Methylotuvimicrobium sp. KM2: one gene and its partner. Each later gene encodes a partner of the first gene's protein in a complex. Links are inferred from orthologs where the notes say so. Each region holds a gene or a part of one and is shown on either strand. Other genes may lie near its edges. The genes, in order: dinB and dnaN.

The links.
Region 2: the proteins of dinB (region 1) and dnaN are in contact, whole or in part, in a solved structure (PDB 1OK7), measured with the Escherichia coli proteins. The link is inferred for Methylotuvimicrobium sp. KM2 from one-to-one orthologs.

Annotation. Positions count from the first base shown.
Region 1 is NZ_CP150634.1:1,459,295-1,475,127, forward strand. Bases 5,992-8,907 are described here. They hold dinB (DNA polymerase IV), read right to left. Parts: upstream 8,032-8,907; coding sequence 6,952-8,031; downstream 5,992-6,951. Other genes in these bases: WJM45_RS06295 (hypothetical protein), read left to right, coding at 5,992-6,076; yjgA (ribosome biogenesis factor YjgA), read left to right, coding at 6,078-6,620; WJM45_RS06310 (DUF4389 domain-containing protein), read right to left, coding at 8,047-8,361; WJM45_RS06315 (DUF2333 family protein), read right to left, coding at 8,368-8,907. In the rest of the region: WJM45_RS06265 (alpha-D-glucose phosphate-specific phosphoglucomutase), read right to left, coding at 1-916; WJM45_RS06270 (L,D-transpeptidase), read left to right, coding at 915-1,532; WJM45_RS06275 (Lpp/OprI family alanine-zipper lipoprotein), read left to right, coding at 1,629-1,907; WJM45_RS06280 (L,D-transpeptidase family protein), read right to left, coding at 2,486-3,475; recombination-associated protein RdgC, read right to left, coding at 3,472-4,380; WJM45_RS06290 (DNA-deoxyinosine glycosylase), read left to right, coding at 4,861-5,385; more of WJM45_RS06295, read left to right, coding at 5,888-5,991; more of WJM45_RS06315, read right to left, coding at 8,908-9,408; tyrosine recombinase XerC, read right to left, coding at 9,861-10,769; WJM45_RS06325 (DUF484 family protein), read right to left, coding at 10,762-11,457; dapF (diaminopimelate epimerase), read right to left, coding at 11,454-12,281; lysA (diaminopimelate decarboxylase), read right to left, coding at 12,298-13,557; WJM45_RS06340 (lipoprotein), read right to left, coding at 13,562-13,714; WJM45_RS06345 (TRAP transporter large permease subunit), read right to left, coding at 13,711-15,096; WJM45_RS06350 (TRAP transporter small permease subunit), read right to left, coding at 15,098-15,652. UniProt on the Escherichia coli protein: Poorly processive, error-prone DNA polymerase involved in translesion repair and untargeted mutagenesis. Copies undamaged DNA at stalled replication forks, which arise in vivo from mismatched or misaligned primer ends.
Region 2 is NZ_CP150634.1:689-16,469, forward strand. Bases 1-2,864 are described here. They hold dnaN (DNA polymerase III subunit beta), read left to right. Parts: upstream 1-814; coding sequence 815-1,915; downstream 1,916-2,864. Other genes in these bases: dnaA (chromosomal replication initiator protein DnaA), read left to right, coding at 1-629; recF (DNA replication/repair protein RecF), read left to right, coding at 2,143-2,864. In the rest of the region: more of recF, read left to right, coding at 2,865-3,222; gyrB (DNA topoisomerase (ATP-hydrolyzing) subunit B), read left to right, coding at 3,268-5,682; WJM45_RS00025 (hypothetical protein), read left to right, coding at 6,049-6,291; WJM45_RS00030 (hypothetical protein), read left to right, coding at 6,288-6,512; WJM45_RS00035 (hypothetical protein), read left to right, coding at 6,677-7,063; WJM45_RS00040 (TolC family protein), read left to right, coding at 7,148-8,404; WJM45_RS00045 (efflux RND transporter periplasmic adaptor subunit), read left to right, coding at 8,401-9,570; WJM45_RS00050 (CusA/CzcA family heavy metal efflux RND transporter), read left to right, coding at 9,570-12,635; WJM45_RS00055 (DUF3240 family protein), read left to right, coding at 12,628-12,933; WJM45_RS00060 (EAL domain-containing protein), read left to right, coding at 13,386-15,781. UniProt on the Escherichia coli protein: Confers DNA tethering and processivity to DNA polymerases and other proteins. Acts as a clamp, forming a ring around DNA (a reaction catalyzed by the clamp-loading complex) which diffuses in an ATP-independent manner freely and bidirectionally along dsDNA.

The DNA of each region.
Region 1 (15,833 bases):
CATTGGCCGCTAAGATGGCCAGGCTATCGCTCGGCGTCACGAATATTTGCGAGCCCATGATCATGTTACGATCGCCGTCGCCATCCGATGCCGCTCCAAACGTCGGTGCGTTCGGTCCGAACATTGTCTCGGCCAATTCTTCCGCATGTGCCAGGTTCGGGTCCGGATGACCGCCGCCGAAGTCTTCCAAAGGTACGGCATTGATCACAGAGCCGGGTTTTGCGCCAAGCATGTCCTCCAGAATCGTTTTGGCATAGGGGCCTGTGATTGCGTGCATCGCATCGAATTTAAGCGTGATATAGCCGGAGCCGATGCTTTGCTTGAGTAAATCGAAATCGAAAATGGTTTGCATCAATTCGGCGTAATCGTTGACGGGGTTTAGGATGCTTATGGTAAGCGCCCCGAATTTTTGGGTGCCGACGGTGTCGAGGTCGATGTCAGGGATTTCTGCAATTTTGTAGGAAGCGATTTCCTTGCTGCGCCGGTAAAATGCCTGAGTATACTTTTCGGGTGCGGGGCCGCCGTTGCCGACATTGTATTTGATGCCGAAATCTTCATCCGGTCCTCCGGGATTGTGGCTGGCGGATAGCACCAGCCCGCCATAGGCTTTGTATTTTCGAATCAGGTTGGATGCGGCGGGTGTCGATAATAAACCGCCTTGGCCGATAATCAATTTGCTAAAACCGTTCGCGGCGGCAATTTTTATGATCGTTTGAATGGCTTGTCGGTTAAAATAGCGTCCGTCACCACCTAAAACAAGTTTTTGGTCTACAATATCATCGAGAGAGTCGAAGATTGACTGAACAAAATTTTCAAGATAGTTCGGTTGTTGAAAGGTTTTCACTTTCTTTCTAAGTCCCGATGTCCCGGGGTTTTGGTCTTCGAATGGATGAGTTTCTATTGTTTTTATTTCCATGAGTGAGCCTTTAATGCGACAAATAACACGGTTTTTAAATTACACTAAAACACAAGCTAATAGTAGTTTATTTATGATCCGAATTGGCGTGTTTCCGATTCTTTTTTTGTTGGCGTCAAATTCCCATGCCAGTAACGATGTCTGGTTATTGATCGATACTAATGCGCTGACGCTTGAAGTTAAGAAAGGAGAACAGACGTTAGAGAGGTTGGAAAACATTGCGATAGGCCGAAATGGCGCGGGTTTTAAAGAGGTGCGCGGCGATGATGTCACTCCTTTAGGGACTTACAAAATTGGCTGGATCAATGAAAAAAGCAGTTTTTATCGTTTTTTCGGCTTGTCTTATCCTTCGGTTGATAATGCTCATGCCGCACTTGACAAGGGGCTTATCGATCCGTTAACTTTTGAGACGATTGTCGAGGCACACCAAAAACACAGTATTCCCCCCCAGAATACTCCCTTAGGGGGGCAAATCGGCATTCACGGTTTGGGGCGTGGCGATGAGAAAATTCATAGAACTATGAATTGGACTCATGGCTGTATTGCATTGACTAATCGGCAAATCGACCGTTTGAGTAAGTGGGTTGATAAAGAAATTACGGTGCAAATAAAATAATTCTGGAATATTTTGAAAAAAAAGTTCAATATATTTCATCGAATGCTTTTGAAAAAATCTTAGTAACAACTCTTACAGTAAAAAAAGGAAAATAATATGAAAAAATTAGCGAAATTATCAGTGGTTGCTCTTACAGCAAGTCTGGCTGTAGGTTGTGCGAGTACTTCCGACGTTGAAAACCTGCAATCTCAAATCGACGATTTGAATACTAAGGTTTCAAGAGCAGCTTCCGATGCGGCTAGTGCGAAAAGCGCTGCTGCTGACGCATCTGCAAGAGCGGCAGCTGCAGAGGCTGCGGCAAACCGCGCAGCAAGCTACGCACAAGATGCGAACAGCAAGTTGGATCGTCTGTTCAAAAAATCAATGATGAAATAATTAATTTTTATCTTTTGATTTGAAAAAAGCCCGTCAGATTCGTCTGGCGGGCTTTTTTTGTTTGGCTATATTAATAGTGGAATTGGTTTGTTCCCAAGCCGGAGCTCTCATCGTTATACACATCTTCCGCTGTTTCCCAAACTCTGTTTGGGAAACCCGTCTCGCAAGCTCTGCTTGCCGGCTTCGGGAAGCTGGAGCTTCCAAGACTTCTTGCCCAAGCAGAGCTTGGGCAAGAGCCGGACATGCTAAACAGAGGGCATTGTATACCTGGAAACGGTGCTGTTTGATAAATCTGCGGATATTGGATATCAGTGGCTCCGAGATCGCGATCTGGGGATCGCTCCCACAGAGCATCCGGCCCCTTGTGGGAGCGACGCCTTCGTCGCGATTTCGAAGTCGGGAACGTTGAGCGACAAAAAATGGTATCGAAGCCTCATTAGCTAAGATTGCAAAACCGTAATTTTTGACTCATGTATAACGATGAGAGCCGGAGCTTGGTAAACAGCGGGATGCAGGTTGTCTTTTTTAACTGTAGCGCGTATGGGTTACAAACCTCGGCCTGGGGTATAATCGAATTCCTAGAGCGCTGCCTTGGCTGAATGCGAAGTTGTTTTGGGCTCCGGTTTTTTATAAATCATAACGGGGCGGCCGTTTTTTTCTTCGAGCGCTTTTCTAAGCGCGGCGCCTTCGATGACAGGAAGTTGGTTGTTATTCGCGCGAACAATCAATTCCAGCGCCTGCTCCAGTCGGTCTTCATAGCTGATTTCGGTTTTTTCCAGATTCGGATAGACCTGGATATAGAGCGAGTCATCGAGCCAGCCGACTTTTGTCGGTTGGTTGACGATGTGGACATCGGTGCCGACCGGGACTTTCGGAAATAATTGCTCGATATTTTCCGGCAACATCCGAATACAGCCATGAGTTACGCTCATGCCGACTCCGAAAGGTTTGTTGGTGCTATGAATTAGATAACCCGGTATGGCGAGTCGCATGGCATAGAGGCCTAGAGGATTGTCAGGGCCGGCCGGGACGACATTCGGTAAAATATCGCCTCGCGCGGCATGTTCTCTTTTTATGGATTCCGGCGGAGTCCAGGTCGGGTTTCTCGTTTTGGCGGAAATTCTGGTTTTACCGAGCGGCGTTTTCCAGTCAATTCTGCCGATGCTGATCGGATACGTGACGACGCGGCTCTTGTTTGGCGGGTAGTAATACATTCGGTATTCAGGCAAGTTAATCACGATTCCTTTTCGAGGCGCATTGGGTAACAGGCGACTATTAGGTATCTTAACTTGGGTTCCCTCCTTGGGTAGCCAGCGGTCGACGGTGGGGTTGGCCAATAAAATTTCATTTTGACCGATGTAGAAGCGCCTTGCTATGTCCAAAAGCGTGTCTTCCTCGGCGGCGACGGTATAAAAGTGCGGTTGGGGATGTTTATCGGCCCCTTCCAGGCGATCGCCGATTAGGCTGTCGCCGGGGGTTTTGGGGAGGTCGAATTCGGCGGCGTGTATACCGCTACTTGAAGCGAAGATTAGCGCAATAAGCGCAAGTTTTGCTTTTTGAATAATCATGATTTATGCTCGCCGCCAAATAATTCTATAAGACGCGGTAGGAATGTCGAGAGTTCCAGCGACATAATCGAAAAATCGGCATCGAATTGTTCGGCTTCGTCTTGGGTTTCGATATCGGCTACCTGGTCTTGAACCAAATCTAAAAACTTCAAGCGTTTTATACTCAAGTTTTCGTCCACGATGCAAGAAATTCTATCCGCCCAGTTGATGGCCAGCTTAATGACTTGCTTGCCGGTATCGAGATGGTTTTTGATTTCGGGCAAGCTTAAATCGTGGCGTTTGCAGCGAACAATGCCGCCTTCATCGCCGGGCGAGCGTAATTCGCATTCGTCTTCGATCGTAATGTCACCCGGTGTGTCTTGCGTCATCAGCCAGCGCGTCATCACTGCGACAGGTTTCTCCTGAGTAATCGGCGGCACGACCGGCAGCGAGCCCAGGCATTTTCGTAGATTGCTGATTAAATCTTCGGCTTTTTTAGCCGATGGCGAGTCGACGATCAGCCAGCCGTTTTTAGGGTCGATATAGGCATACGTCTTGCGCGAAAACGTAAAGGCTCGCGGTAGCAGTTCGAAACAGATTTCTTCCTTGATCGCGGTGCGTTCTTTTTTACTGAGTTTTCGGTTTTCGCGGTCCTCGGCTTCTTGAATCTTTTCCAGGACCATTTCATTGATCACGGCGGCGGGCAACACTTTTTCTTCCACTTTTGCGCATACCATCATGAAGCCGTTGGTGGCGTGGACCCGTTGCTCAGAGTTTCTGCCGAGCGGAGCAGTCCAGCCGAAGCTCATTTCTTGTTGGGCCGCGCAAGGGCGAAACGGCATTTGTTCGAGTTTTTCTTCGAATTCGGCCGGCGTTAAAGTAAAGTCTTCTGTAAAACGGTAAACGGATAGATTTTTAAACCACATGGGCGCTGGATCTCGTATAAAATCGACTATTATCGCAGATTAAGGAGAATCCCGAAAATGACGGTTTGTTTTTTCAGCAATTCCCAATTTGAGGGTATACCTTTCGCACTTCAAATTTCGGCAGTGCCGGAGGAGGCGCCTGGGTGTCCGATAAAGGCTTTGCCAGCATGGAGCTGGCATAGAGCCTACATGGACGTATTCACGGCGTCCTTTAGCGGACACCCAGGCGCCGAATTTTGAGCTACGACGGGTATAAAAAAGGGTGTGGAGCATGCTTGGCGAGGATGTCGGCGGCAGGGAGCCGCCGTCAAGCCCCCATGGAAGGGTTTACGGCGTTTCTCGACAGGCATGCTCCACACCCTAAACTGCGAAAATATGTTCAAACTGGGAATTGCTGTTGTTTTTTACGACTTATACCTTTCGCACTTCAAATTTCGGCAGTGCCGGAGGAGGTGCCCCGGTGCCGAATTTTGAGCAACGATGAGTATCGTTGACGGTTTTCCACCGATAGCCGGGAAATCGGCGAAAGTGTTGATTTTAGGGTCGATGCCTAGTGTCGCGTCATTGTCGAAAGGCCAATATTACGGACATCCTCGGAATGCGTTTTGGCCAATCATGAGACAATTGTTCGGTGCGGGGCCGGAATTGGATTATCGAAAGCGCAGTCGCATTTTAATCGAACATCATGTTGCGGTGTGGGATGTCTTGCAGACCTGTTTTCGGTCCGGCAGTGCCGATGCAAATATCGATGTCGATTCGATAAAAATAAACGACTTTAACCGTTTTTTCGAGCAACATCGGGATATAAAGCGAGTATTGTTTAACGGTGGCGCGGCGGAGAGCTTATATCGTAAGCATGTGTTGCCGATATTGAATAGCCGTTTCAATCACCTTGAATATCAGCGCGTACCTTCAACGAGTCCGGCCTATGCGGCGATGTCGTTGGAGCGGAAAACCATGGCGTGGAAGGCGGCGCTTACGATTGTAGTTAACGGTCGGCAATGATTACTCCCTTTTGATCGAAAAACCGTCTAAGAAAAAAGGTATGGGATGTGTCTATCGAGGACCGCCGTGAACCCTTCCATGGGGGCTTGACGGCAGCTTTCCCTGCTGCCGACATCCTCGCTAGCCACACCCCATACCTTCATAAAGTTAGCCATTTTTTGACTATAAAGGGAGTAGTAAGGGAATAGTGAATAGCATGTAGCTCGTATGCAGCGTAGCGGAATACGGGAATGGCGTGGCTCCGAACTTCCCGGATTGCGCTACGCTCCATCCGGGCTACGCTGTTTAGACTCGCCGAAAGCAGTCGGTAGCGATTTAGCAACGGGGATATCTATGCTTAGGATTTGGTCGTAAATAACCCTCAACAAAGCCCATGGTTCCAGGACGTTATTTATCAAGAAATCCTTTGCTTGATGCGTATGGGTTGTAAACCCCGTCCTGCTAGGTGATAACAGAGATCCGCTGACTGTTAACTGCTATCTAAAAATAAAAAGAGGTCAATATGGAAAACTTGTCGACGACAGAAAGCTTGATACTGGGAGCATTAGTGCTGCTGGTGCTATTTTGGATGGGGCCAGGCGTCAAAGCATCGCTCGAACGCAATAAAAATGCCGAAACGGATTGGAAGGCGGTATTGTTGCCGCTGGGGTTCGTTGTACTATTTGTATTATTTTTAATAGCCATGGTTTGAAATGATTGAAGAATATCAGGAATACGAAGAATTCGACGATGAAGTCGAATATTATGCGGTTAGGCCTAACAAAACACAGATAAAACGCGATATTGCCGTTTTATTCGAACTGGGAGAGGAATTGGTCGCGTTATCGGCGGCGCAATTAAGTACCTTGGATTTGCCTGAGGATTTACACAAGGCAGTTATCGGTGCGACTGGAATGCCGCCGAAAGGTGCCAGAAAAAGGCAGATGAAGTTTATTTGCGGTTTACTCAGAAAGTTGGATGTCGATCCGATTACCGAAAAATTGGCGAGGATAAAAAACCAGAGCGCTCATGCGACTAGGGAGCATCACAAAATAGAGCGTTGGCGCGATCGCTTGATTTCAGAAGGTCAAGACGCCTTGACCGAATTGATCGACGAATATCCGCAAACCGACCGGCAATTGTTAAGGCAATTAATGCGCAGTGCGCAAAAAGAGGCTGCAGAAGCTCGACCTCCGAAATCCACGCGGGAACTGTACCGTTATTTGAAGGAGTTGTTCGAAGCCGAATCCGAATGAACGGCTTAATGAGCCGGGTAGGTCGGGTTAGGCGGAGTCGTAACCCGACAAATCGATGGACCAAATGTCGGGTTACGCTAGCGCTAACCCGACCTACGCTACTTCGAAATCGCGATCTGGGGATCGCTCCCACAGAGCATCCGTCCCCATGTGGGGGCGACGCCTTCGTCGCGATTTCGAAGCCACTGATGTTCAATATCCGCAAATTTATTAAACAGCACAGCCGGGTAGGTCGGGTTAGGCGGAGCCGTAACCCGACAAATCGATGGACCAAATGTCGGGTTACGCTAGCGCTAACCCGACCTACGCTACTTGAGGGTGGTGTTTTACATTACTGAAACTGCTCGAACAAATCGATTTGTCGGTTGCTGTTGGGAGAGGCGAGTGATGACAAGGCGACACCCAGCAGGCGGACCTTACGACGGTCGGTTGGTGTGGTTTTCAATAAGTCCTCCAACAGAGGTACAGCATTTAAGTTTTCGGTGATCGCTTTCGAAAGCGTTCTGCTACGCGTGATTTGCACAAAATCGCTATATTTTATTTTTATCGTTAGGGTATACGCCGCCAGTTTTTTCTCTTTCGCCTTGCCGAGCGCTTTGTTCAGCAGGCTTTGCAGCTGTATCAATAAGGTCTCGCGGTTATCCAGATCTTCTTGAAAGGTGACTTCAACACCGATCGATTTAGCGATTCGTTGGTGATTGACCTGGCGGTTATCGATGCCTCGGCAAATATGGTAATAATGCAAGCCGGCTTTACCGAAATAATCTTGCAGTGAGGCGAGCGGCATCGTTTTTAAATCGGCTCCGGTAAAAATGCCGAGGTCATGCATTTTTTTCTCGGTGGCCTTGCCGATGCCGTGAAATTTTCCGATAGGTAGAGTTTCGATAAATCCGGGGCCGTCGTCGGGCGTGATTAAATACAAGCCGTTCGGTTTATCGAGATCGGAGGCTATTTTTGCCAGAAATTTGTTATAGGAAACGCCGGCGGAAGCGGTCAGTCCGGTCTGTTGTTTGATTTTTGCCTTGATGTCTTTCGCAATGAGTGTCGCGGAACCTTTGCAGCGATTGCATTGGCTAACGTCAAGATAGGCTTCGTCGAGCGATAAGGGTTCGAACAAATCGGTATAGTCGGCAAAGATTTTGCGGATGCTGTTCGATGCTTCTCGGTACGCTTCGAAACGCGGTTTGACGAAGATTGCATGAGGACAGAGGCGATGTGCAGTCGTCGATGGCATCGCTGAATGGACGCCGAATTGCCGGGCTTCGTAACTGCAGGTTGATACCACCCCTCGGGACCCCGGCAGTCCGCCGACTATCAACGGTTTATTACGGTATTGCGGAAAATCGCGTTGTTCGACCGCTGCAAAAAATGCATCCATATCGATGTGGATGATTTTACGAGCGGCTTCCATGGTCGTTGATGCGAGTCAGTCTTGGTCTTCTCGGTGAGACGGCAAATCCAAGGTTTCGGTCTCGTTCCAGTCGGCGAATGGAAAGGGCATTCTCTCGGTGTTGAAGGTCAAGAACAGGACGATATGATACAGATAGGCCGCCAGCTTTTTCCCAAGATCGAGAATATTCTTATTGGCCGAGCCGGTCAGCAGCATGGAGGCGATTTGCAGCAATATCACCGCCCACAACAATACCCTGACCAATCCCGCGATGACCGCGAATACCAGCATGAAGGCGATTCTTTTCCAGGTGTTCGGTTTTTTGAGGTTTTCGTTGAGTTGTTCCTTCATGCTTTTTTACCCGCGGTTCATGATATCTCGTAAATCCAATGCGGCGGCATTGGCCCGAGCGATATAATTAGCCATTGTCAATGAATAATTCGCAAACAGACCGAAACCGCTGCCGTTGAGAATCATTGGGCTCATAATCGGTTGTAGTGAGTTTTCCAATGCTCGGATCATAATGTCAACGGTATTCATTGCTCGTTTGTCGATCAAAATGGCTCTAAAATCGTGTTCGATTGCTTTAAGTATATGCAAAAGAGCCCAGGACGCACCGCGTGCCTCCCAAAAGATATCGTCGATCTCTAGCCAAGGTGTTCGGGTTAGCGGCTCTGTTGTGACATGTTCTGTTTTGAGTCTTGATACTTCCGAATCTGCGGTGATTTGTACAGTCATTTCGCGAATATAAGTATGCTCACTGCTGGCGGATAGGCGTGTCGATAGACCTCCCAGACGTTTAATTACGACCTCGACATACTGCCAAAGATTGTCGGCTCGGGAATAAAATCTTGCTGGTTTTTTGCCGACCGGTTTTTGAAGGCGGACCATATAGTTGTGTAAGGAATCGATGCCTTTTTGATATTCCGCTTCGGTCGACGGAAGCGCCCAGGAGTTGCGTTCGTAATAGAAATAAGGCTCGGCGATCGCAAGATCTGGGTCTTCGGCCGATTGCGATTGATCTCGCGCGAAATGATTGCGTAGTGCGGTCGTGGCGTCGCGTAAGATGACCAAGGCCCCCAATTCCCAGCTTGGCATGTTATCCATGAATACGCCCGGAGGTGCAGCGTCGTTAGTGATATAGCCGCCGGGCTTGTGTAGTAATACTTCGGCGATATGCGCTAAGGTATTTGCGTAAACATAACCGAGTGGAATGTCGGTCGTGTCGTCGACTTTGGAGCGTTCTATCGCTTCGTCATAAACATTGAACGGATCGGGTTCCTGGCTCCACCAGGTTGCCAAAATTAGAATTACAATAAGAACCGCGGATGCGATGACGCCAAGCGTCCATAGGATCCCTTTATATTGTGTGTTCTGTGGTAAATCGTTTTCAGACATTTCCGGTATCCTTCGTGTGCAGCATTTTTTTAAAATTGCTCTAAATAATAACAGGTTTTATAGCCGTTGGCTCGTTAACAAAAAGCCGAGTTAGGGTGTTCTTTTTTTACACGAGGAAGGGCCTAATCGTAAACTTACTGCGGAGCGGGTTATTTAACCCGCGCCCAACGTTTCGATTTGGGTTGATCCTGGACGAAAAGCTTCCGCTCCTGCTCACGCCCCTTAACTACATCCATGTATACCTATCGCACTTCAAATTTCGGCATTAGCGTATGGAGGCGCCGGGGTGTTCGGCAAAGGCTTTGGCAGCATGGATGCTGTCATAGAGCCTACATGGACGTATTCACGGCGTCCTTTGACGGGCACCCCGACGCCGAAATTTGACTAGCAAAGGGTATAGGTAACGTTTAGGACTGGGCTGCAAACTCCGTCCCACCTAGAAAATATCCAGATCAAGGCGTTCTTTTTTTAGCGCGGGGATGGGCCTGATCGTAAACTTCGGCAAGATGTTGGAAATTAAGATGGGTATAGATTTGCGTCGTGCCGATTGTGCTATGGCCGAGTAATTCCTGAACGGCTCTAAGATCGCCGCTGGATTCGAGTAAATGACTGGCAAAGGAATGTCTCAGCATATGCGGGTGGATATGTTCGGCGATCCCTTTTTTTCGACACCAGTTTTCGAGTCTTAGTTGTACGCTACGTTGTGCGAGTCGGGTGCCTCTGGCCGATAAAAACAGCGCAGGCTCATCGCCGCGATTGAGGTCGGCGCGTAATGGCAACCAGTTTTTCAGTGCCTCGACGGCTTTACTGCCGATCGGTAATATTCTGGATTTTCCGCCTTTTCCCGACTGTACGACTAAACTGCAATCGGCTAAATCGATATCGACTAAATCGAGCGCGGTCAATTCGCTAAGGCGCAGGCCGCAGGAATAAAATAATTCAAAAATCGCTTGATCCCTGATTTCCAGCCAAGAATCGGTATCGGCTTCGAGGAAGCCTGTTACTTGGTCGACATCGAGCACTTTGGGGAGTTTTCTATCCTGCTTGGGCGCTTTGACCGCCTGGGCCGGGTTTAGCGTGGCGAGGTTTTTTTTCAGCAAATATCCGAACAAACTGCGTATCGCCGATAATTCGCGCTGCAAGCTTTTGCTACCGAGTCCTCGCCGGTGCCTTGTGGCGATATGGGTGCGAATATCGCTGGTTTGAATTGCCGACCATTCTTCAATGTCGTGTTCGACACAAAAATCGCGCAGTCTTTCCAAGTCGTGTCGGTAGCCTTCGACGGTATGGTCGGACAAGCGTTTTTCGGTTTGCAAGTAGCTTAAAAAGCTAGTTAACTGAGTCAGCGCGTCTTCAGTCATGTTCCGATTGGTGAAGCAACGAAATCAACCGTGTGGCAATAATTTCGCTCATTTGGGTCAAAAACAGATTACCCATGCTGTAATGGAAGCGGTTGTCTTCGCGGCTGCCGATCGCGACAATGCCTTCGAGTTGGGTGAACGACATGGGGATGATCGCGCAGGACTTGACCTCTGCAGCCTCATCGCCGAACAAGACTCTGGCTTGCGCGAGAGTGGGGCGTCCGCATTTCGGCTGGCTGCTGCTCAGAATGGGTGCGAAGTGCTGAAGGTTGGGGTCGTTCGGCGCGATAAACAAATTGGCAATCGGCGTTTGCTCATGTTCGGATATGATGCGCACGGACACGAAATCGGTCATGAAAAAGTCGACGAACACATGTTCGAGATTCGCGACGGCTTCGTCGAGCGTGGCGGCGTCGAGTAAAGCCAAGGTCAATTTATGCATGCGATTAAACGAGGTATCGTTATCGCGGGCGATTTCAATCAGCGCCGTTAATTGACTTTCCAATTCCTGATGTTTAGCTCTGAAAATTTCCAGTTGTTTGGAGATCAGTGAAATCGCATCGCCGCTTGGATGCGGTATCGTCATGCTTTCCAGAAGATTAAGGTGGTCGTTGAAGAACTCGGGGTTGGCCTGTAAGTAGGCTTCAACTTGTTCGTCGGTTAGTGTGTTAAGTGCTTGTTGTTTCATAAAGAGATACGTCCCTCGAAAACCGAAACGGCGGGTCCTGTCATCAATACCGGCTGCCCTCTCCCCGGCCAATTTATTGTTAATGATCCGCCGGGCAATTCGACGATGACTTCATGGTCGAGTAAATTCTGTTCGATGCCGATGATCGCGGCGGCGCAAGCGCCGCTTCCGCAGGCCAGTGTTTCCGCCGCTCCGCGCTCATAAACGCGAAGCTTGATATGGCCGCGGTCGATGACTTGCATGAAACCGATATTGGCGCGCTCGGGAAAATCGGGATGGCTTTCCAGTAAAGGGCCTAACTCATTGACCGGCGCATGCTTGATGTCGTGAACCTGAAGCACGGCATGCGGGTTACCCAGCGAAACCGCGCCGAAACCTCTTTCGATATTATTGGCGATAACGCTGTAAAACTTCGCTTCATGCTGTGTCTTTAGCGGGATTTCTTCGGGCTTGTGTTTAGGAATGCCCATGTTGACCGTGATCATGCCGTCCGCGTTGAGCTTCAGCAATAGTTGGCCGGCATTGGTATCGACGCGGATTTCGTCTTTATCGGTCAGTTTTTTATCGCGGACGAATTTCGCAAAGCAGCGCGCCCCGTTACCGCATTGTGCAACCTCGCTGCCGTCAGCGTTGAAGATACGGTATTTGAAATCGGCATCCGGACTAACCGGGTTTTCGACCAATAATAATTGATCGAAGCCGATGCCGAAATGGCGGTCCGACCAGGTACGGATTTGTTCGGCCTGTAATGAAATGCTTTGATTGATGGCATCGATCACGACAAAGTCGTTACCGAGTCCATGCATCTTAGTGAATTCGATCATGGGTGTTATTTTCCGGTTAAGGCAGTAATTGTTCGCCAGCCCATAAATGCGTAAGGGTTTCCCGTTCGCGAATCAGGTGGCAATCGCCGCCATCGACCATGACTTCGGCGGCGCGCGGTCTTGAATTATAGTTGGAACTCATCGTAAAGCCATAGGCGCCGGAAGATCGCACCGCCAGCAAGTCGCCGGGCGAGAGTCTCAATTTGCGGTCCTTGCCGAGAAAATCGCCGGTTTCGCAGACCGGGCCGACGATATCCCAGTGCTGTTCGTCCGCCGAACTTTGGCTTCGAACCGGTATGATTTCCTGCCAAGCGCTGTAGAGCGAAGGGCGGATTAAATCGTTCATCGCCGCGTCGACGATCGCAAAATTTTTGTCGCTTGTGGTTTTAAGATATTCGATTTGCGTGACTAGAATACCGGCATTGCCGGCGATGGCGCGGCCGGGTTCGAGCAGGATTTCAATATCATTAGTCAGCTCGGATTGATTTAAGCGATCGAGTAAGGCTTCAACATAATCGGCCGGTTCCGGCGGTTGTTCGTCGCGATAACGGATGCCGAGACCGCCGCCGAGATCCAGATGGTGCAGGGCGATTCCCATTTTTTTTAGTTCACCAACAAGATCGAGAATTCGGCTCAATGCGTCCAAGAAGGGCGTCGTGTCGGTCAATTGCGAACCGATATGGCAGTCGATGCCGATAACATCGATATTCGGCATGGCTGCGGCGCGTTGATACTCAAGCAAGGCTTGTTCAATCGCAATGCCGAATTTGTTTTCCTTCAAACCGGTCGAGATATAAGGATGGGTTTTCGCATCGACGTCGGGATTGACGCGAAACGAAACCGGAGCTTTAACGCCGAGTTCGCCTGCCAGTTCATTGATTCTATCCAACTCTCCGCCGACCTCGATATTGAAACAACGGATACCGGTCTTCAGCGCGCTTAGGATTTCATCGCTGCGTTTACCGACGCCCGAAAACACAATTTTTTTCGGATCGCCGCCGGCGGCTAAGACGCGTTCGAGCTCACCTACCGAAACGATATCGAAACCCGATCCCAACCTGGCCAAAATATTCAGCACCGCCAGATTGGAATTAGCCTTGACAGCATAACAGATCAGGTGCGGCCTATCGCCGAAGGGACGGTCGAAAGCATGCCAATGTCGTTCCAACGTGGCGCGTGAATAAATGTAGCACGGGGTTCCCTGTTTAGCGGCGATTTCCCGCACCGGACAGTCTTCAGCGAACAATTCGCCGTTTTTATAATTAAAAAAATCCATGTTGTCAGTTTTCTTCGTCAGTTTCGATATCGGTCGGTTCTTCTTTCGGGACATGAATCGGCGCCGGCCCGTCCGGCAAATAAAGCGGTCCGGTTTGTCCGCAGGCAGTGATCCATAATGCGATAAAGAAAGCGAGTAAAAGTTTGGAATAATTCATAATGCATCGTTGTAAATCTGAGTAGGAAGCCAAGTGGCCAGCTGCGGCCAATAAGCCAAAACGGCCAACATGATAAGCTGAATTGCGATAAAAGGCATCACGCCTTTATAGATTTGGCCTGTCGACACCTCGGCCGGAGCCACGCCGCGCAGATAAAATAACGCAAAACCGAACGGCGGCGTCAAAAACGACGTTTGCAGGTTTAGCGCGATCATGATGCCTAGCCAGACGGGGTCGATGTCCATTGCCAACAGTATCGGACCGACGATCGGCACCACGACGAAGGTGATTTCGATAAAATCCAATACGAAGCCGAGAAAAAACATCACCAGCATCACAGTGAATACGGCGCCGAATTGACCGCCCGGTAAGTCCGAGAGCAGGCTGACGATCAGTTCATCGCCTTCAAACCCTCGAAATACCAACGAAAACAAGGCCGCGCCGATCAGGATTAGAAATACCATGCTCGTGGTTTGCGTGGTGCTGCGCATGACTTCCTGCAGTGTGGCTAAATTCAACTCGCTTTTTGCGATAGCCAGAATAATGGCCCCGAAAGCGCCGACCGATGCCGCTTCGGTCGGCGTGGCCAAACCGCCTATGATTGAACCGAGTACCGAGAGAATCAATACTAACGGCGGCGCCAGGCTAAACAACAGGCTCCGGTAAAAGCCCGATTCGAGCCGGGCGTTTTGTTCTGCTGCCGGCATCAAGTTCGGACGCAGCCAGGCCAGCAAGGCAATATAGATTAAATACATTGCGACTAGGCCGAGTCCCGGCAGCAGCGCGCCGGCGAATAAGTCGCCGACCGAAATCGATTCCGGAGCAAATACCCCCATGTCGAGCTGAGCTTGCTGATAGGCGGTGGAAATGATATCGCCTAGCAAAACCAGTACGATAGACGGCGGAATAATTTGGCCCAATGTGCCGGAAGCGCAAATCGTGCCGCAGGCTAAGGCCGGGTCGTAATTCTTGCGCAGCATGGTCGGCAGCGACAACAGGCCCATCGTGACCACGGTAGCGCCGACGATGCCGGTGCTTGCCGCCATCAACATGCCGACCAAAGTTACCGCGATGCCGAGGCCGCCGCGCAGGGCGCCGAATAAATCGGTCATCGCTTCTAAAAGGCTTTCGGCGATACGCGCTCGTTCGAGCATGACGCCCATGAATACGAAAAGCGGTACCGCGATCAGCGTTTCATTGTCGATGATGCCGTACAGACGGTTCGGCAATGCGTTTAAAAATGCCATGTCGAAATTGCCCAGCAACAAACCCAGTCCCGCGAATGCCAGCGCGGTGCCGCTCAAGGCAAAGGCGACCGGAAAACCGCTCAATAGCACGACAAAAACCGCGGCAAACATCCACAAAGCCATCATATTTTCCATATTAACGAGTCTCTATTGAGCCGGGTTCGTCCGAGCGATCGATACCCAAGGCAATCATTAAGTTAGCGAGGAACATGGAGATCCCTTGCAGGATTAATAGGCAAGCGGTTAAGGGAATGGTGCTTTTGATCAAGAACACGCCGGGAAGGCCGCCGGAATTACTCGAGCTTTCGAAGATTTTCCAAGATTCGGCGACATAATCCCAACTGCTGTAAAGAATAAATCCTGAAACCGGCAGCAATAACAATACGACGCCGCAGCAATCGATCCAGGCTCGGGCCGATTTGCCAAGGCGTTGATAAAAGATATCGACCCGGACATGGGCGCCGGTTTTCAAAGTGTAGGCTGCACCCAACATAAACACCAGCGCATGCATATAGGAAACCGATTCCTGCATGGCGATCGAATTGTAATTAAACGCATAACGAAGCATGACAATCGCAAACGTTATCACGACCATGATCAACGTTAGCCAGGATACGGTCGTTCCGATCCATTCGTTAAGCAGGTCGATTTTATCGGTAAGGCGGCGGCAGAATTGTACAATCGAAGACATGGATGCTGAGGCCCGGGCGTAAAAAATGAGAAAGCCGGTAATTATACCTAATACTTTGTTCGGGGTGAGTGATTCAACCCGTCCAAGGCGATTCGAGGGCTTCGGCATACCCTTTATCCTAGAAAAAGCATTTCACCATGAAGATCATGAAGAATAGGAAGTTAATTCAATAGCTTATTAC
Region 2 (15,781 bases), 1.5 Mb from region 1 along the record:
AAAAAAAGCACCAGGTCGTTTTAACCTGCGATAAATACCCGAAAGAAATCGTCGGTTTGGAAGACCGTTTGAAATCGCGCTTCGGCTGGGGATTACCGGTTGCAATCGAACCGCCGGACCTTGAAACCCGTGCCGCTATTTTAATGAAAAAAGCAATGATGGCGGGTGTCGATCTACCTCAGGAAGTCGCTTTTTTCATCGGTAAAAGGATTCCTTCGAATGTACGAGATCTCGAAGGTGCATTACGACGAGTCATTGCCAATGCACAATTTACCGGACGCGAAATCACCACTGAATTTACCAAAGAAGCATTGCACGATCTGATTTCCTTACAAGATAAGCTCGTCAATATCGATAACATACAAAAAACCGTAGCTGAATATTTTAAGATTAGGGTTGCGGATTTATCGTCGAAAAATCGGCGGCAATCCATTACCCGACCAAGGCAAATTGCTATGTGTCTAGCTCGTGAATTGACTTCGCACAGTTTTCCGGAAATCGGCGAAGCATTCGGTGGACGCGATCACACCACGGTTATTAATGCTTGTAAACGCATTGCCTCCTTGCGCGACTCGGATGTAAAACTTGAGGAAGATTATTTAAACCTGTTGAGAACATTGTCGCATTAACGGTGTTTAACTTGTGGATAACTGCAGTCATTAACAGAGAAGGCGAGTTATCCTCTTTTTATCAAGCGCTTATCCACAGCCTTAAACTCCGGTTTCTTACAAGATAAGTTATTGATATATAAGATATTAAACGACTTATCACGTTTTTTTTATAGACTAATAGTAAATATAAATAAATATCTTATATGAAATATATTATTAATAGAGAACGGCTATTGGTTCCATTGCAGCAAATTGTCAGTGTGATTGAAAAAAGACAAACCATGCCGATTTTGTCGAATGTGTTGATGGTTTTTCGTCAAGACAGCCTGTTAATGACCGGTACCGATCTTGAAGTTCAAATTGTTACCGAAATTGCAATAGAAAATACGACTTTTGCCGAAATTACTTTACCCGCCCGAAAGTTTCTCGACATCTGCCGCTTGCTACCGACCGGTGCCGATATCAAATTGGAAGTCGCCGACGACAAAGTTAAGGTGCTTTCCGGGCGTAGCCGCTTTATTTTAAGTACACTGCCTGCCGAAAATTATCCGGAATTTTCAGAATCCGTGTTAGATCATCGGTTTACCATCAATGCCGGACTTTTTAAAAAAGCGCTCGAAAAGACCGTTTTTTGTATGGCGTCTCAGGATGTACGCTATTATCTCAACGGTTTATTGCTCAACATTTCCAATTCGCGTATCAAACTCGTCGCATCCGATGGACATCGTTTATCGGTTTTCGAAGACAACTTAGAAAATCCAGCCGGATATGAAGCGCGTATCATCCTGCCAAGAAAAGGCGTTATGGAATTGGTGCGTTTATTGGATGATCCTGAAATTGAACTTTTGGTTGAATTTTCTAGTAATAACATAAGGGTTACGATCAATAATACGATCTTTTCAGCTAAATTGGTCGATGCCAAATACCCCGATTTTAACCGTGTCTTCCATCAAGATTTTCTAACGCCGATTCATATTCAACGCCAGTTATTAAAAGATGCATTAACTCGAGTGGCGATTTTATCCAATGAAAAATACAAAGGCGTAACTTTCGACCTTTCTTCGGATTCGCTGAAAATTAGTGCGCACAACCCTGAACATGAAGAAGCCGAAGAAGAAATTGTCACCGATTATGTTGGCGAACCGCTTTCGATTGCGTTTAACGTGCAATATGTGCTCGATGCGATTTCCAATATCGATTCGGAAATTACCGAGTTGACCATTGCACGTAATTCCAGTTGCTGCATCATTGACGAACCGGAAACAAGAGCTTATCGATTCATCGTGATGCCGATGCGTCTATGATCTTTGCTTTATGCAATTTTGGGGAACTTTTTCAACGGATAAATGAAGCCTTTTAAATCAACTGAATCAGTTATTGCTTCGGCATGCTTTTTTATGGCTAACTGTTCACTAACTTCCTGAAATTTCTAAATCGCAGTCATTATCAAATGTGGAAGCGACAAAAAACCGAGCTTGTTCATCTAACCGGTGTTAACCGGGTGCTTTTTTTGACTAGCAACTAATAACCGATGAGTTTACAAAAGCTCGACATTTTTAATGTTAGAAATATTCGGCAAGCCAGTCTACAACCATCGCCTGGACTCAATTTAATTTACGGAGCTAATGCCAGCGGTAAGAGCTCTTTTCTTGAAGCCATATTTATTCTTGGCCGCGCACGTTCTTTTCGAACCACGCATATCAAACAAGTCGTAAACTTTGATCGAAATGACTTGATCGTATCGGGCAAAGTGCTGCAACAGGGCGGGCGCAGCAGTTGCCAACTAGGCGTACAATTCGATGGGAAGGTTTCTGAAATCCGAATTCAGCAATTACCTAATCAACCTCGGTATTTGCTTGCTTATGCCTTGCCTATTCAATTGATTGAACCTAAATCTTATCGTCTATTGGATACCGGCCCTCAAATCAGAAGAGAATTTATCGATTGGGGGACTTTCAATGAAAACGAACAATTCCTCTTGGCTTGGCGACAATACAAAACCGCATTGAATCAACGTAATGCTTTAATCAAACAAAAGCAAACGCACTCCATCCAAGTCTGGAATAATGAATTGGTTAATTACGGTACAATAGTCGATCAATATAGACGAACCTATTTACAAAGGCTTGAGCCCGTTTTTCAAGATTTTGTCCGTCGATTTTTAGGTGCTGAAACTGTTCAATTCGATTATTTATCCGGTTGGGATAGCGGTAAAGGCTTTATCCAATCCTTGGATGATGATCTCGATCGTGATCTGCGCTATAAAATGACGCATAGTGGTCCGCATCGTGCTGACTTAACTGTCTCCGTTAATAATCGACTCGCCAAGGACTTTGTATCACGCGGACAATTAAAATTGTTAGTCATATGTTTAAAACTTGCGCAAGTACAATTGTTGTCGACCCATCAGAGTAATAATGTCTGTGTTTTAATTGATGATTTCACTGCTGAATTGGATACGACTAAAAGATCTCTGTTAATAGAATATTTACAAACAATGAATGTTCAGGTTTTTATGACGGCCACTGAGATGTCTGAGTATGGTGATTTAAGTAAACTTAAAAACTATAAAATGTTCCACGTGGAACATGGTGAAATTAAACAAGCGTAATGTTTCACGTGAAACATTGGCACATTGAGAAGGTAGTAAACACACATGAGCGAAAATAATAAGCAGTACGACAGTTCCAATATTCAGGTACTAAAAGGTTTAGATGCGGTCAGAAAAAGACCGGGCATGTATATTGGGGATACCGATGACGGAACAGGGTTACATCATATGGTTTTTGAAGTGGTTGACAACTCGATTGATGAAGCCTTAGCCGGGTACTGCAAAGAGGTTAAGGTTATCATTCATAATGATGGTTCGGTTACGGTGTCTGACGACGGAAGAGGAATTCCCGTCGATATTCATCAAGAAGAAGGGCGATCCGCTGCGGAAGTCATCATGACTGTGTTGCATGCCGGCGGCAAATTCGACGACAACGCCTACAAGGTCTCGGGCGGATTACACGGAGTCGGTGTTTCTGTGGTAAACGCTTTGTCTGAGGAGTTGAATCTGGAAATCAGGAAAAACGGAAAACTCTATAAACAACAATATCTCATGGGTGAACCGCAAGCACCATTGGCGGAAATCGGGCCGACCGAGGGTAGCGGAACCAAAATTAATTTTAAACCGAGCGATCAGACCTTCGGCGATGTCGAGTTCCACTACGATATCTTGGCGAAAAGACTCAGAGAATTATCGTTTTTAAATTCCGGAGTCAGAATTTGTCTGGAAGACGAACGCACCAATAAACAAGACGTCTACGAATTCGAAGGCGGCATCAGCGCTTTCGTGGAACATTTAAATAAAAATAAAACGCCGTTATTTCCCGATGTGTTTCACTTTAGCGCCGAAAAAGAGGGTGTAACCGTCGAAGTCGCGATGCAGTGGAACGACTCATATCAGGAAAATATTTTTTGTTATACCAACAATATTCCGCAACGGGACGGCGGCACGCATTTAGCCGGATTTAGAGGGGCGTTAACCCGTACTATCAATCAATACATCGAAAATAACGGTTTAGCGAAAAAAGAAAAAGTCTCGACGACCGGCGACGATGCAAGGGAAGGGTTAACGGCAGTGCTTTCAGTCAAAGTCCCCGACCCTAAGTTTTCCTCGCAGACCAAAGACAAATTAGTTTCATCGGAAGTGAAGCCTTTGGTCGAATCAACGATGAATGAAAAACTGCAGGAATTTTTATTGGAAAAACCGCAAATCGCCAAAGCTATCGTCAATAAAATCATCGATGCGGCCCGAGCCCGTGAAGCCGCCCGAAAAGCGCGGGAAATGACGCGTCGCAAAACCACATTGGATATTGCCGGATTACCCGGAAAACTAGCCGATTGTCAGGAAAAAGATCCGGCCCTATCCGAATTGTTCATCGTGGAGGGTGACTCGGCGGGCGGTTCGGCGAAACAAGGCCGCGATCGTCGCACGCAAGCGATATTGCCGCTAAAAGGTAAAATCTTGAACGTCGAAAAAGCGCGATTCGACAAAATGATCTCGTCCGAAGAAGTCGGCACACTGATCACCGCGCTTGGTTGCGGTATCGGCAAGGACGAATACAATCTCGACAAACTCCGTTATCACCGCATTATTATCATGACCGATGCCGATGTCGACGGATCGCACATACGCACCTTGCTGTTGACGTTCTTCTACCGGCAATTGCCGGAAATCATCGAAAAGGGCTATATCTATATTGCCCAACCGCCGCTGTACAAGGTCAAGAAGGGCAAGCAGGAACATTACGTCAAAGACGATGCGCAATTGAACGATTACTTGATACAACTAGCCCTCGACAAAGCAGCACTGCATACCGATGACAGTGCACCGCCGATACAAGGCCAAGGCTTGGAGAAATTGGCGAAGGAATACACCGAGGTGCTAGCCATCATTAATCGCTTGACCAGCCGCTACGATGACGTGTTTCTCGAGCAATTAGTCTATATGGAGCGCGTGAGTGACGAAATCAAACAAGACAAGGAACGATTGGCAGCATGGGTTAGCCAATTGGCTGAACGCCTCTACAATCCGCAAAGCAAAATGGTATTTAAGATGGAACTCGATTACCGCTCGGCTGGTGATTACACGCTAACGGTCGACAAGCGCCATCACGGCAATACCAAAACCTTCATACTGCAAGCGGCATTCTTCGACAGCAAGGATTATCAGAAAATCGCGCAATACGCCGAAGGTACCGCCGGCATGTTCGGCGAGCAGTCTAATATCCGGATGGGCGAACGCCAGCAGCCGGTCGAAAGTTTTAAACAAGCGTTCGAGTGGATGATGAAAGAAGTCAAAAAAGGTCAGCACATCCAGCGCTACAAAGGATTGGGCGAAATGAACCCGGAACAACTCTGGGAAACTACGCTCGACGCCAACAGCCGCCGCATGCTGCAAGTCCGCATCGAAGACGCAATCGCCGCCGACGAAATCTTCACAACGCTAATGGGCGACATCGTCGAACCGCGCAGGGATTTCATCGTCAAGAATGCTTTGGATGTTACGAATTTGGATGTGTAGGTGTTTTTTGTCGGGTGCCACAAAAATTGAAAAGTGTGCCAAATTAGTGAAAAACTAGTGACATAAATAATGAAAAAATTCGGCAGTTTCTATTTTTACCTAAATTTTTAGTGCTACCTTGAAAAACCAGGCAAGCCTTATGGCTTGTCTGGTTGTACTGATGCATCCCTTCTTAAAGGGGCGTTATGAAAACGGATAATCGGTCAAAACAGATATCAGATCAAAAGTTAGTGAGTAGCCCGGCAGATGGAGCTTACGGAATCCGGGGCAAACACGGCTTTGATTATTCCGGATTCCACTGCGTCACATCAGAGCTACTCACTGACCCTTTGAGCATGTTTCCGTTGATTACGTTACAATCCACAAATGGATTTTGAAATTATTGGAAACATAAAACATCCGGAAACGTTTGCTCGTGGTTTGGCGATTAGAGAGCTACCAAGGCTTCGCAAAATTTATAGGCAAGGCAATTGGCGTAAGCGCAAAGGTTTTGCAACCGTTCGTTTACAAGATGGATCGCTTCGCGAAGCTGAAATTCACTGGTATGAGGCTTCGGGTATCGGCAAACGAGAATTTAAAATTAAGCGTTATATTGACACACAGCCATGAATAAACACGAATTTGCAATTTGCATCAATAATCGCGGCTATGAAGTTTCGCTTGAAACGCGCAAACTCTACGAAGTGCTAAATGACTCCGATGCTGAAAAGCATCAACAAATAAGGGTGATTGATGAGTCAGGCGAAGATTATTTATACCCTGCTTCATTATTCGATCGGATCTCATTACCGACTCAAGTCGTTGAGCATATTTTACATGCTCCAGCCTAACAAAACGCGCTCCTGCGGGCTCTGCTGAGGTAGAGCGATCCTAAGTGACCGCGATATCGAAGCGTTTCCAAACTCGCTAGGATTCGGTGAGGAACGAACTGAATTGATTGAGACACGCTTGTTTTTTATTGCCACCAATCACTATTTGACATAGCATAAGCCCCATGTCGACGCCCTTCACAAAAGCCTTAGTCATTTTTCTCGTGATCCTGCAATCGATCGCGCCGTTGGTGCATGCGCATCCGATGGTGGACGAGTTGTCGGACGGCTTGCATATGCCCGGCTTTGAGCAATTCAACGTAGCGAACGACGACGATGATGTATTGGCGTTATTCGACTCGTCCGTGATCGATTTGGATCAGGGCATTGAAACCGAAACGACGCTGCTATCCGATTGGCTTCCTTTTGCCGTAGTGTTCGTTGCTTTAGTGTTTCCCGAACCGGATGAATGTCTCGGTTTCGAAGTCGCGTTTTCTCCACCGCCGAATGTGCTTTCCGGCCGGACGTCCTCCTCTCCTCAAGCGCCACGCGCGCCGCCTGTGCAACTGTAAACAGTTTATAGATCGTCGGATTCGCTGAGTATCCGACTCGTTGTTTCAGTTGCGGCCCTGCTGCCGCATATTGCGGAGCTCAATATGATTCCCCTCAAGCCTTTAACAGGCGCTTTGCTGTGTTGCTGCCTGCTGTCGTCATTCGGCGTATGGGCAGACAGCGAAATGATCGTCGATCATTTCGATCCAATTGAAGTCGAGCCGACCATGACTTTGGCCGGTTTGATCGATACCACTGCCGAACATTATCCTGATGCCGCATGGCTCAAAGCGTTGGAAGATGAAGCGAAAGCGCTTGCTGAGCGCGGGCAAAGTTGGATAGCAGGGCCTGCTACTGCGGATTTGTTTTTTTTGGAAGCGACCAGCGGTACCTTGCATATTCTCGATGCAGTGGTAAGTGTGCCCTTGTGGAACTTCGGGCAACGCGATGCCGAACAAAATATTGCTCAACGTGCCGATGACAGCCGGCAATCGCAAAGCCGGGCGTTCAAATTGCGTGTTGCTGGATTAGTTAGGTCGGCCTTATGGGATATCGCATTGACTGAAGTGCGTCATGATCAGGCGAAAACCGATTATGAATTAACCGAAAAATTGGTCGGCAAGGTCAAGCGGCTTTATGAGTTGGGTGACTTGGCCCGGGCCGATTTATTGCTCGCGCAAAGCGAATTGTTGCAGAAACGGTCGGTGTTGACCCTGGCGGAATCGGAAGTCATGCATGCCCGAAAGCGCTATACGAATTTGACGCGGACCGAAAAGATTCCGGCCGAATTCCACGAACCATTGGTTGCGCTGAAAACAATCGAACAGCAGCATCCCGCCTTGGCCGCGCTCAACAGTCAAATAGCCCGTAAACAAGCCGAACTCGAAGCGATACGGTTGACCGGCTCGGGTCAAACTCAGGTTTCGGTGGGCATCAACAGCGACCGGGGTAATAACGACCCGCGCAGTAACTATACCGAAAGTTTCGGCGTCGGTATTTCGGTCCCGTTCGGCGGCAGCGCGCATCAGGCGCCTAAAATTGCCGCGGTCAATGTCGAGTTAAATCGTCTGATCGCCGAACGTGAGCAACTGTTTAGAGATTTGAAACTCGCCTATCACGAAGCCGAGCATGCCTTGGAAGTCAACCGCGCCGAACAGGCAACCGCCGATGAAATGAAGCAACTGGCGGAAGAACATTTGGATATGACCGAATTAAGTTTCTCGGTCGGTGAAATCAATCTGATCGAATTATTAAGAATCCGTGCCAGAACCCAACAAGCCATCCTTAACGCCAAAGAGCGTTCGGTGATCTTGCAGAGGGATATCGCACTATACAATCAGGCCGTCGGAGTGTTGCCATGAAACGAATCTTGTTATCAGTATGGGCCGGTCTGTTTCTTTTACAGGCCTCAAATAACAGTTGGGCGGCAAACGCGTGCGAGGATGTCGGAGCGGACACGGCGCACGAGAATCATTGTTCGCCGGTATCGGAACAGGCCGTTCTCGAACTGAGCGACGAGCAGATCGCTAATTTGGATATTAAACTCGCCGCCTTGGAAAAGGCCGACGAAATACCGCTTCTGACGGCATCGGCTCGCGTGATCGTTCCGCCGGAAAATGAACAAATCGTCAGTACGACCGTAGCGGGAATGTTGAGCCGCATTCATGTTGCAGAAGGCGATGTCGTGCAGCAAGGTCAAGTATTGGCGCAATTGAACAGTCCGGAACTCTTGGCTTTGCAACGCGATTATCTGAAACAGACCAGCGAAGCGCAATTAGCCGAGGCGGTCTATCGGCGCGATCGGAAATTACAGCAGGAAGGCATTATTCCGCAGAGCCGCTGGGAGGAAACGCTTAGCCGCTTCAACGTCGCCAAAGCGAAGGCGCAAGAAGCCAAACAAATGTTATTGATTAACGGCATGACCGAAACAGAGGCCGGGCAATTGCTTGCATCAAGACGGCTGAATAGTCTGCTGGAAATTAGCGCGCCGATCGGCGGCACGATACTGCAGCGCAGCGCTTCGGTTGGTGAACGTCTAACCGCGAACGAGCCGTTGTTCCGCATTGCGAATCTCGAACAACTTTGGTTGGAACTGTCGGTCGCTCAGGATCGTATCGACATCTTAACCGTCGGAGACAAGGTTAAAGTCGCCGGCACAGAAGCTATCGCCGAGATTGTTTTGCTGGGCCGGCATGTCGATAAACAGACTCAATCGGTACTCGCGCGCGCCGTATTAGCGGGGCCTCAAGCCAAGCTGCGGCCGGGACAGACAGTCAATGCTCAAGCGATCAAACACATTGAGACCCTCGCGTTTAAGTTGCCGCAATCGGCGCTGGCGCAAAGCGAAGGGCGGGATTATATATTCGTGCGGAGCGGACAGGGCTTCGAGGTTAAGCCGGCCGAAGTCATTGGACGGCATGAAGATGCGGTCTTTATCGTAGGTGAGCTGGACGGTAGCGAAACGGTCGCGGTGCGCGGCGCCGCGGCATTGAAAGCGCTTTGGCTGGAGTCAGGGAGCGCTGAATGATGGGCAACTTGATTCGATTCGCACTGGCTCAACGCATACTGATTGTTTTGTTTGTGCTGCTGTTGGTCGGCGGAGGCTGGTATGCATGGGAACGGATACCGATCGATGCGTTTCCGGAAGTCTCTCCAACCCAAGTCAAGGTGATCGTCAAAGCGCCGGGTATGACTCCGGAAGAAGTCGAGACAAGGATTACCGCACCGATCGAAGTCGAACTGCTGGGCATTCCTCATCAGACGATGCTGCGCTCTATCGCTAAATATGCGCTAACCGATATCACGATCGATTTCGAAGAGGGCACCGATATTTATTGGGCGCGACAACAAATCGCCGAACGTTTGAATTCGTTGTGGGGAGATTTACCGGAAGGTATCGAAGGGGGGATTGCGCCGATGACGACGCCTCTGGGCGAAATGTTCATGTTTACCGTATCGGGCGGAGGCTTGGATCAGATGGAGCTACGTACCCTATTGGATTGGGTGATTCGCCCAGCACTTCGAACCGTGCCGGGCGTGGCCGATGTTAATTCGCTTGGCGGTACGGTACGCAGTTTCGAAGTCGTGCCCGATGCGCTCAAGATGGCTGCCCGAAATATTTCGGTTGACCGTTTGATCGATGCATTGAAGACCAACAATCGCAACGACGGAGCGGGACGTCTGCATGAAGGCGAGGAAACCTTGATCGTTCGCGCGGAAGGGCGCATTCAGCAATTATCGGATGTACGGGCGATTGTGGTCGATACCGTTTCCGGCACGCCGATTACGATTGGGGATGTAGCTGAGGTTCGAATCGGCGCACTGACCCGGTACGGTGCGGTCAGCCGTAACGGAGAAGGTGAGGTGGTTACCGGTTTGGTATTAAGTCTGCGCGGAGCGAATGCCCGACAAACCATCGATCTGGTCGAACAAAAACTGAACGCCATCAAAAAAACCTTGCCGGACGGCGTGAAAATCGACGTCTTTTATAACCGAGGGGTATTGGTCGGAGAAGCCGTCGATACCGTCATCACTGCCTTGACTCAGGCGATCGTATTGGTGTTGTTGATGCTAGTGTTGTTTCTCGGTAACTGGCGCGCCGCGTTGACCGTGGCATTGGTATTGCCTTTGGCGGCATTGTTTACGTTCATCATGATGAAAACGATGAATATGTCCGCTAATTTGATGAGTCTCGGCGGATTGGTCATTGCGATCGGAATGCTGGTCGATGCATCGGTGGTCGTCGTCGAAAATATCATCACGCAATTGGCGCACAAAGAAAAAGCCGAGCGTCTCCCGCGATTGCATGTGATTTATCGGGCGACCCGTGAAGTGGCAGTGTCGGTTACATCGGGTGCATTGATCATCATCATCGTCTTTGTGCCGCTGTTAACCTTACAAGGTTTGGAGGGGAAATTATTTGCGCCGGTTGCCTTAACGATTGTGTTTGCCTTGGCCGGTTCCTTGATTTTATCGCTAACCGTGATTCCGGTGCTGGCTTCTTATTTTTTGAAACAGGTGTCGCAAGAAGAGCCTTGGCTGCCTAGGCAAATGCTCAAAGCCTATCGACCGGCGTTGCTATGGTGTTTGGATAACGGCAAATCGGTGTTTCTCGGCGCGGGCGTATTATTGCTGCTGGCTTTATTGTTGTTTAACCGAATCGGCAGTACCTTCATGCCAAGTATGGATGAAGGCGATATTATCGTTCAGTTGGAAAAGCTGCCGTCAATCACGTTGGAGCAATCGGTAGCGCTCGACGGACGTGTGCAAAAAGCGTTGCTGGAAAAAGTACCGGAAATTGCCGAAGCGATATCGAGGGTCGGTTCCGACGAACTCGGTCTCGATCCAATGGGCTTAAATGAGACCGATACGTTTCTGATTTTAAAACCCGAGGATCAATGGCGGATGGACGGTAAGGAAGCGTTGATCGACGAGATTCGCAAGGTGCTCGATCAACTGCCGGGTATCGCCTATGGTTTCACGCAGCCGATAGAAATGCGCGTGTCGGAAATGCTGACCGGGACCCGAGGCGATGTCGCGGTCAAATTATTCGGCCCGGATTCGACCGTTTTGAATCGAAAAGCCGAGGAAATCGCAGCGGTGTTGAGGGGTATAAAAGGTTCCAGCGACGTCTTTTTGAAACAAAACGAAGGCATGCAGTTTCTACAATTAAAGCTGGATCGTGCGGCAATCGGACGCTTCGGGTTGGATATCGATGCTGTCGAGAATCTGTTGAGAGCGCAGATCGAAGGTTTGAAGCTGGGTATCGTTCAGGAAGGTCAAGTGAGGACGCCGTTACTGTTGCGCGGCGCTGGTAGTTCGGCGAATTTCGCTAGTTTACCGATTGCGTTGCCGGGAGGCGGCTATGTCGCGCTGTCGGCATTGGCGAAACTCGATCGCAGCGAAGGACTGGTGTCGATAGAGCGTGAAAAAACCCAGCGCTTCGCAGTCATTCGCAGCAATGTCGAAAACAGAGATTTAGTCGGTTTCGTCGACGAAGCGCGAAACCAGGTTGCGCAACAAATCGAACTGCCGACCGGTTATTCGGTCGAGTTCGGCGGACAATTTGAAAATCAGCAACGGGCTGCGGCAAGGTTGGCGATTGTCGTGCCGATTGCGTTGATCCTAATTTTTTTGCTGTTGTTCGCGACCTTCGGCTCGGTCCGTCAAGCGACTTTGGTATTGTCGAATATTCCGCTGGCGATGATCGGCGGCGTCATTGCGTTGTGGTTGTCCGGCGAATATTTATCGGTACCGGCTTCTGTGGGGTTTATTACGTTGCTAGGTATCGCGGTCTTGAACGGCGTGGTGATGGTGACCCATTTCAATCAATTATGCATAGCCGGTATGCAAGTCGGGCAGGCTGTCGTAGTCGGGTCGATGCGGCGTTTGCGACCGGTCTTGATGACAGCCGCAACCACAGCATTCGGCTTGTTGCCGATGTTGTACGCAACCGGGCCGGGTTCGGAAATTCAGCGGCCGTTGTCGATCGTCGTGATCGGCGGCTTGTTGTCATCGACCTTTTTGACGCTTTTTTTATTGCCGATATTGTTTCAACGCTTTGGTATGGCAAAGGAGCTTGACGATGAGTAGCCCTGAGTTTTTAGTCACATTGAATGTCGCGCCGGATCTTGAAGAAGCGGTCGTCGATTGCTTGTTGACTCTGGAATCCGAACACGGTTTCAGCAGTCTGCCAGTCTATTCGCATGACCACCGAAACGTCGGTTTGTCTTTGGCCGAGCAGGTCACCGGTCGTCAACGCAAAATCCGTTTTCAAATGTATCTGGCCGAGCAGGGCCTGACAGAACTGCTCGATAAATTGCGCGGCGAATTTTCGGGCTCGGGCATCAGTTATCGAGTATCACCGGTTCTGGATAGCGGTGTTATTTAATCTCTTTCCGTACCGGCTCCTCCATACGCCTGTACAGAACTTTGTTGTGCGAGGGTATCGCGTAAGTCGGGCTTAAACAAACATAAGGTAAGTATTTAGTCCCCCTCTTTGAAAAAGACGACTGCACGGATGCAGGAGGTAGGGCACTAACAGTAGGCGCTTTAGGCGACGCAGGAGCAGTTGCCGAGGGGCGAGGGGAGATTTTTTAAATAAATCCCCTTTTGCAAAGGGGGAAGCCAACATTACGACTGAATTGCGGTAATTTGCCACCCGGGTTTGAATACTTACAACATAAGGACATTTAATAACTATTTCGTACCGAAACTATTGTCTTATCTTTCCGGTATTCTTCGCTTAGAATGGCCTATTAATAAACCTTAATAACCGTAATAAAATAAATTGCCGATTATGTTGTTTCTAAGATTCGGCAAATCAATAAACGGATAGCCATTATGCAAGAACTGATGAAATTTTTATTCGGCAGCGCAGATTTAATGCCGCACGGTAATTGCTTCCTGTGGCAACCTAGCTTGCTATGGTTAACTGTAACGGCGAATATCGTGATCGCCTTGGCGTATTTTTCAATTCCGGTTGCGCTGCTTTATTTTGTTTATAAGCGTAAGCAAGTTGAATTCAAAGGCATATTATTACTATTCAGCCTGTTTATTTTTTCCTGCGGCGCGACGCATGTCATGCATGTCGTAACGATCTGGAAACCCGTTTACGGATTGTCGGGCATCATCGATGCATTGACTGCCGGTGTCTCTGTGGTAGCGGCCGTAATGCTTTGGCCCTTGATACCGAAAGCGCTATTGATTCCGAGCCCATCGGAATTATTGAAAGCCAATTCTCTGTTACAAGACGAAATTCGTTATAACTTACAAATACAAAATGAACTCAAGCGGCTCAATCAAGATTTAGACAAAACGGTTGAGTTACTGCAACAGAGTAACCAGGCTTTTCAGGAAAGCGAACAACGTTTCAAGCATGTCGTCAACGTCACGCCGACCGCGATATATACGTTGCTATTTACCGGCCATGACCGATATCCCTATAGAACGACATTTATAAGCGACGCCTTTTTAAGCATTACCGGGTTCGCACCTGTTGATTGGTACAGCAATGATAGCTTATGGATCGATCGTCTACATCCGGACGACCGAGAACAGACTATCGAATTAATGGAACAGCTGAAAGAAACCGGACAATTGAATCATCAATACCGGTTTCGGCATAAAGACGGCTCCTATCGTTGGATACATGACAGATCGATTATGACCCGAACATCGACTGGGGATATCGATGAAGTATTCGGCGCATGGATGGATGTGACCGAACATAAAGAAGCCGAAGAAGAACTGCACCTGGCTGCGATTACTTTCGAAAGCTTGCAAGGGATCATGATTACCGATCCTGATGCGACAATTTTGCGTGTCAATCAAGCATTCACGACAGTGACAGGTTATTCTGCCGAAGAAGTGATCGGCAAAAATCCGAATATTCTGCATTCCGACCGGCATGATCAATCATTTTATGAAGACTTATGGCGGCAACTGGAAATCGACGGTCGATTCGAAGGCGAGATTTGGGATCGCCGTAAGGACGGTTCGATTTTTCCGATTTGGCAATGCATTACCGCGGTTAAAAACAACCGGGGCGAAACGACGCATTATGTTGCGGTGTTTACCGATCTGAGTGAGAAGAAAAAATTCGAGGAATATATTTCGCAATTGGCTTTTTACGATCCGTTGACTGATTTACCGAATCGCAGATTGTTACTCGAAAGAATCGAACAGGTATTGATACAAGCCAAACGAAAAAATACTTATGCGGCGATTCTGTATATGGATTTAGATCGATTCAAGGTATTGAATGATTCGATGGGGCATCAAACCGGCGATGAGTTATTGGTCCAAGTAGCCAAACGTTTGAAGCAATCGATACGACAAGAGGATACGCCGACTCGCCTCGGAGGTGACGAGTTCGTTATCTTGGTGCATACCGATAGCGATCGTCAAGATGAGGCGACTCAAAAAATTTTAAATCTTTCCGAAAAAATTATGCGTAAGTTGAATGAACCCTATTTAATCAAAGGCAACGAGCATTATTTTAGTTCCAGCATGGGTGTTACCTTATTTTCCGGGCAGTGCCAATTGGCGGCGACCGATTTACTGCAACAGGCCGACACTGCAATGTATCGGTCGAAAGAGAAAGGTCGTAATACCATCAGTTTTTTCGATCAAAGCATGCAAGAAGCTGCCGATAAAAGTTTGCAGATCGAAAATGCACTACGAATGGCGATAGAGCAACAGCAATTTACGCTTTATTTTCAACCTCAGGTCGATAGAACCGGTCGGATAATCAGCGCAGAAGCATTGATTCGTTGGAACTATCCGGGTAAGGGATTGATTGCGCCCAACGAGTTTATTCCAATCGCTGAGGAAACGGGGATAATACAGCAAATAGGCGCTTGGGTTATTGAGGCGTCGTGTAGACAGATTAAACTATGGCAACAAGCCGGTAGGGACTATGCTTATGTCTCGGTTAACGTGAGTTCGCAACAATTTCGGCAAAAAGATTTCGTGATTAAAGTCAAGCAAGCCATTGTGCAAGCCGATATCGAATCAAGTCGATTAATGATTGAAATAACCGAAAGTGTACTGATGCAGGATATCAACGACACTGTTGAAAAAATGCAGGCATTGACGGAATTGGGAATCGCGATTTCGATCGATGATTTCGGTACCGGCTATTCGTCGCTGGCCTACTTGACGCAATTTCCGCTTAGCCAATTAAAGATCGATCAGCGTTTTGTCAAAAATATTGATGTCGATAAGAACAGTGCCGT